DNA from 2 places in the Bacillus cereus group sp. N8 genome. Region 2 is predicted to be linked to the other one. Evidence: predicted binding sites of a transcription regulator. Region 2 holds the regulator's gene; the other holds the start of a gene.

Region 1 (3,423 bases), on a different contig from region 2:
CGATTCTTGTAATCTCGAGCGCCTACTCCTTCTATGATAAATTCACAACTGGAGGTACATATTATTGGGTTAGCGGCATCATAGGCATCATATTCCTTCTATTCTTTATCGCAAACATGCGAGATATCATCAATAAGAATTATAGAACTTCAACAGACTAGGAGTGTATACATATGTGGAAAAAGATTCATAATTACAAGTTTCATTTAAAAGATTTGAAATTTATGCTCTGGCTGTTCCTTGTCATTGGTTCCTTATATGCTTATGAATTCTTCTCAGGACTAATGTTCCACCAGGAGTTTCGCTGGCTTAAATTAATATGTATGATAATAATAATCCTGGCATTTAGGGATACTAGAAAGAAGCTTAAAAACAACGATTATAGAACGGCATAATGTAAAAGGAATCCTTTATGGGTTCCTTATTCTACGGAAAAATCTCGGCTGAATCCCATTATAATTTTATAAAAATATAAAATTATAAATCACCCCAAAACTTCCACCAAGACTTCTTTTTCAACCTAGCTGCCGCTATTTCTTCCTGGGCTGATACAATAGTACGTTTTGCATCTTGAATCTCCCTGACCATCTTCATAAGATTATCATCCCTTAGCTCTAACCTCTTTTCTATCCTTTCTTCACGTTCCTTCCGATCTTTCATGTCTTCCTTTATTAATTTATTTCTTTCTTTAATATCTTCTTCGATTAATTTGTTCTTTTGCTCTATACGATCACCTAGTCTCTTTTCCATTTCTAAAAGGTTAGCTTGCTGCACCTTATTAATCTCATCTATCATAGCGCTATATTGTTGCTGGAATTGATACTGCATTTGATAAGGAACTGGATCTGTCCCCTGGGATTCCTCTTTCTTATTATGGATTCCAAACTGCTTTGCAATCATTTTCGCAGCTTTTTCTAAAGTCATGCCATCTTGCTTACTCAACTCTACTAACTGTTCAATAAGTACAACATCAAACTCTGTATATTCCCTTCTCCCCCGACTATTCTTTCTTACATCATACCCTTCACGTTCAAGGACATCCGAATACTTTCTAAGTGTGCTGCCACTTACCCCCAAACGACTATAGACTTCATTGCTGGTATATACTATCTCAGTTTCTGACATAGCGCTATGCCACCTCCTATAAGGAAAATTCCATATCCAAGGGCTAATACCTCTTAAAATCCATCGACGAAGCTCGCACAGTCTTTGCAAGGTTTTGTCGGAAATAAACATATCCTCATAGCGCTATAGCTAAAAATCGGCTGCTAATAAAGGGAATATATAATAGTTGCAACATTCTTTATTTCATTTTTACATTATATTTCAAATCCCCTTCATAAAAGAACATAAGTTCGTGTATAATAAGAACGGACGTTCTTTTATGAAGGGGAGGAATCACAGTGTATGACTATTCAATCCTACCGAATAGAATCATCTTATGTGTTGATTTACGAAGCTTTTACGCCTCAGTAAGTTGCATCAAAATGGGATTAGACCCAATGCATACAAAATTAGCCGTAGTAGATGATGTAAATAGAAATGGTTCAATCGTTCTAGCTGCAACCCCACCATTAAAAGCATTAGGTGTAAAGAAGATGGCAAGATTATACGAGATTCCTCGCAGAAAAGATATTCTTGTTGTAAATCCAATTATGGGTACTTACATTAAATGCTCCAATTACATAACAAAATTAGCTTTGCAATACGTTCCTTATGAGGATTTCCACCAATACAGCATCGATGAATTTTTTATGGATATTACCGATAGCATCCATTTATTCGCCCAAGATCCATACGAATTCGCTATGAAATTCAAACGTGAAATATACGATCATACACGAGTTGAATGTACCATCGGAATTGCTCCTAACCCATTAATGAGTAAGGTTGCTTTAGACATTGAAGCTAAGAAGAACAAAGACGGGATTGCTTTTTGGAAATACGAGGATGTACCTGCAAAACTATGGAGCATACGACCACTTAATAAATTTTGGGGCATATCATATAAAACAGAAGAAAAGTTAAAACGAAAGGGAATACACTCTATTGGAGATTTAGCCAATTATCCCCTTAAATACTTAAAACAGAGCTTCGGCAAGATTGGAGAAGAATTACACTTACATAGCCACGGAATTGACTTTAGTCGCATTTCAGAAAAATATGTTCCTGCCACAACTTCTATTGGAAAAAGCCAAATTCTAATGCGTGACTACACAATAGAAGAATTTCCGATTATTCTACTGGAACATATTGAAGAAGTTTGTTATCGGCTTAGAAGACAAAACAAACTTGCTCAAACCATCCATTTTTCTGTCGGTTATAGCAAGAGTTATACAGGTGGCATTAGAAAAACACATACTTTAAACCGCCCAACAAATCTAACGATGGATATTTATCATATCTGTACATACTTTTTACATCAACAATATACTGGCGAACCCATTCGCAGCATAAACATATCCTTAACAAACCTACTTCAAGAAGGAGAAGAACAAATTTCTCTTTTTGATAATCTCACGAAACGAGAACAAGAAATGAAGTTAACAAAAGTAATGGATGAAATACGCACAAAATTTGGGAAGAACAGTATTTTACGAGGGATTTCCTACACGCATAGCGCTACAGCTAGACACAGAAACACACTATTAGGGGGACACAAAGCATGAATAACGCCAATATGCCAAAAGGAAGAGGAATGGTCAAATGGACTCCATTCGCAGCAATGCCTGAACAGTTTGCTGGTATTCGTGAAATCATTAAGGAGAAAAACAAAGTAACTCGGCCAATCTTAACCACTGAAGAAAAAGAACTGATTGAGAACATGTTGCTTTGTTCCTTATTATCTGAAGAAGAAATACTAATTACATATTATGAAGATGGTTATTTACTCTCTAACTATATGACTGTTGTTGGTATTGACCAGCAAAATAGTGCTGTCATATGTACCGATGCTTTTTATAATAAGATGACACTGCGATTTTCTAATATAATAGACGTAAAATAGAATCGATTTAAGTGATTAGGTTTGAATAGTTATAAAGGAGTGTATAAAATGCAAGAGAATCCGATAAGAAAGAATACAGCAAGAACAGTTATTCATAACGATATAAATAACTATCCCTATTTAAATATACCTATGATTATCAATGAGGAAGATGGAAAGCTTTATGAAATTTTAAGCGCTGGTTTTCATATTAATGATGCAGTAGGAATGATAACAACGGACGGTTTCGCTACAAATAGGGTAAATACACCGATTTTAACAGTAAAAAACAGCGATGGTAGTATTCAAATATATCGCTTACCTTTAGAACTTGAATATTGGGTACTTTCATGTATGTGTTCTGCTTCAGCAGGAAAAAGCCCGTTTCCATGTAAAGTTGCTTTTGGAATAATTGATACTAAATTTCATGTGGAATT
Region 2 (3,423 bases):
TATTAGCCCTCACCAATCGAGCTTTTACGGGCAGCAGGGCTTCCACCTAACTTCTTTGCTCCACCTGAATTTTGAGGTGGGAGTTTTACTGCCCACAAATAGCAGGATAAAAATGAAAAGCATATCAATTCCACCTGCTCCTACTAATTCTAAAATAACCATCACGCGTATATTCTCCTCAATATGCTTATACTACATACACACCCTTCTCGTAATCATTACTTCTACTGGAACCGGATCAACAGATTCGGTTTATTCACTTATTAACTTCTAAACAAGCGCATAATAAAAGACATATCAATAGATATGTCTAAATTCATCATTCACTATGTACTGAAACGATTGAAGTAGTATTACAACTGGAAAGCTATTACTCATGTATCTTTCTATTAATATCAAAAAAGATGGGCTATGCCCATCTTTTAATTTAATTTTGCATTATCTTGCTTTTTTAGAGCTTTTAATTTCGTCGGTGTAACATCCGTGCCTTCTTCGTTAACGACTTTAATTCCTTTTAATTCGTTTAACATATTTTGACGAAATCCTTTTAAATATTGTTCACGTAGCGATTGGCGCTCACGTTGTTCTTCTTCAGTTAAGCCTTCAGCTTTTGCTTTTTTCGCTAAGAAGTTAATGCGTTCAATGAGTTCGTGACTTGGCATCTCGAATCCCCCTTCTACTCAAAACTGATTATTATCATACAATAGTTAGTCCTCTTTATCAAGCAATTGCTTTGTATATTCTACATATCTTCGATGTACAGTTGCTTTTGAAACATCATGACCAAAACCACGAAGTGTTGCTGCAATTTCTTCAAAAGTTAATTCATTCCGGCGTAAACGTACAATTTCCTCAATTGGCACTTCTTTTTTCTCACGTCCTATACTTAAATGACGATTTTTCAAATTATTCTCCGGACGAAATCCTTTCTCTACCGCCCTTTGCATGCCACGCTTAATTTTTAAATTGTGAATCTTTCTTTGATACTCTTCCACAATTCCAATTATATCCAACACCATCGAGTCAGAATCCGAAAGTTGTAATTCACCATTATGCGTATGTGTATACACTTTTATTCCTTCTTTATGTAAACAATGCATTAATGCAATCTTCGCATTCCCTCTACCAAGACGCGTTTCATCTTGTATTAAAAGTACATCAACTTGTTCATCTCGAATTGTATCTAATACTTCTAATATACCATCACGTTCAATTGTATAGCCACTAGCCTGCTCTTCAATCACTTTTATCACATTCATTTGATAGCGCTCAGCTAAATGCAATAATTCATCCTTTTGACGCAATAATGATGTTTCTTGCGCTTCTTTTGTTGTACTGACACGCGCATAAACAATTGCATTCATTTTGAACCCTTCTTTCTCGCTTTATTTTCCCTCTAGTGTATCATAAATCTCCCTATTGTTCGAACTTATGTTTGTAGAATGTTTTTTCGCATGTTATACTTATTAATAAGAAAAACGAAAGAAAACGAGGTGTTAGAAAACATGGAAAAGTTAACGAAACGCCAGCAAGACATTCTCGACTTTATTAAGCTAAAAGTACAAGAAAAAGGATATCCACCTTCCGTACGTGAAATCGGTCAAGCAGTCGGCCTCGCTTCTAGTTCTACAGTGCACGGACATTTATCACGACTAGAAGAAAAAGGATATATTCGACGCGATCCAACAAAACCACGCGCAATTGAAATTTTAGGTGACAACCGAATGGAGACAGAAACACAATCTGTTATTCAAGTTCCAATCGTCGGAAAAGTTACTGCTGGTTTACCGATTACAGCAGTCGAAAGTGTAGAAGATCACTTCCCACTTCCAGCTAGTATCGTTGCTGGAGCAGATCAAGTGTTTATGTTACGCATTTCTGGAGATAGCATGATTGAAGCTGGTATCTTTGATGGTGATTTAGTTGTTGTTCGCCAACAACAGTCTGCATACAACGGTGAAATTGTAGTTGCTTTAACAGAAGATAACGAAGCAACTGTTAAACGTTTCTACAAAGAAAAAGACCATTTCCGTCTACAACCGGAAAACGCTTCTCTAGAACCTATCATTTTAAAACAAGTGTCAGTTATCGGAAAAGTAATTGGCGTATATCGTGATTTACATTAAAAATAATAAAAAGAAGATAATCCCCTTATTTATATAGGGCGTTATCTTCTTTTATATTTTGATAGATTTCCGTTCACTCAAAAGAATACATTACATTAATTATTAACGCGTTTCAATAGTAACGTCTCCAGCAGCGGTTTTACCGCTAATCTTTTTACTTCCATTACCGATCGTTATATTTTTATTTTCTTCATTAAAAATTGTCACATCTCCGGCAGCGCTTTGCCCAGTTACAACTGCATCTTGTGGTTTTTCCAATAAAGTAATATCTACATCTCCAGCGGTTGAACTTGCCTCTAAATCATATTTAGAATCATGATCAATAATATCTATATCCCCACTAGCCGTTTTGGCTGTTGCTTTCCCTATTACTTTTTTAAAATTCACCTCACCAGCTTTTGTAGATCCCTCCACACTCTTTGCTGTTACATGTTTCAAATCCACTTCTCCAGCTAGTGTTTCAACACTTACGCGGTCACTTTTCACATTACTTATTTCTATTTGTCCAGCGGATGAATTTACTTTTATCTCTTGATAAGAACGTTCAGGTACTAATATAGTCAATGCAGGCGCTTGAAATCCGAAATTGTAAAATGAAAAATCAAATGAAACACCTTTTTCTATTTCCCCTATAACTTTTAATGTGTCACCATCTTCAGCAATACGAATCTCCTGTTTACTTATGTCTCCTGTTTGCTTTACATAAAAAGAGGAATCAGGAGATTTTTGTACAACAATATCTCCAGCATCTAACTTAACTTCTACATTTTTTAGCGTTTCGTTTTTAATAACTTCTTCCTTATTTCCTTTCTCCACAGTTTCTACTGCTTTTTTATATGTTTGTGAAATCCCTATTACTCCAATAATGATACAAGCGATAGCTACTAATAATATTTTTTTCATCATCTACTCCCCTTTTATCATTTTGAAGTTCCATATTACATAGCGCACACATAATCTTTTAAACCACTTCGTACTATAATAAGCTACAATACATAACAACAAACCTACTCCAACAAACGTTATACTAACGAAAAGATCCAACCATATAAAAGTACCCATGAACACTTTTAAAATAACGAAAAATGGTGTCACTACACTAGCAATACCACCCACCCAAAAGGAAAATATAAAAGCTATAATTGCAATTAATGGGCCTAACACAATAATAAAGTTAAACAAACTAAGTCCAACCGCTGCCATGACAGCTCTTGTTATATTTGAAGTCGATGGGTCTTTTTTCATCTCATCAAAGCGATACAAAACAAGCAAGTCTTTCGCAATTACCTTCGGAGAG

The links. The regulator LexA, encoded in region 2, represses DNA repair genes until DNA is damaged. The targets are predictions, from matches to a motif close to CGAACATATGTTCG.
Region 1: JDS80_RS29935 (Y-family DNA polymerase) is a predicted target of LexA. The motif match lies at 1,345-1,358, and genes of this name have one in related genera.

The regions. Positions count from the first base shown of each region.
Region 1 is NZ_JAEHBK010000073.1:460-3,882, reverse strand. It holds gene JDS80_RS31795 (hypothetical protein) at 1-161, shown strand, start outside; gene JDS80_RS31790 (hypothetical protein) at 174-395, shown strand; gene JDS80_RS29940 (DUF3967 domain-containing protein) at 478-1,125, opposite strand; gene JDS80_RS29935 (Y-family DNA polymerase) at 1,404-2,669, shown strand; gene JDS80_RS29930 (YolD-like family protein) at 2,666-3,007, shown strand; gene JDS80_RS29925 (hypothetical protein) at 3,056-3,423, shown strand, end outside.
Region 2 is NZ_JAEHBK010000003.1:379,662-383,084, forward strand. It holds gene JDS80_RS08305 (DUF896 domain-containing protein) at 423-662, opposite strand; gene JDS80_RS08310 (YneB family resolvase-like protein) at 708-1,364, opposite strand; gene lexA (transcriptional repressor LexA) at 1,506-2,126, shown strand; gene JDS80_RS08320 (DUF4097 family beta strand repeat-containing protein) at 2,229-3,032, opposite strand; gene JDS80_RS08325 (DUF1700 domain-containing protein) at 3,033-3,423, opposite strand, start outside.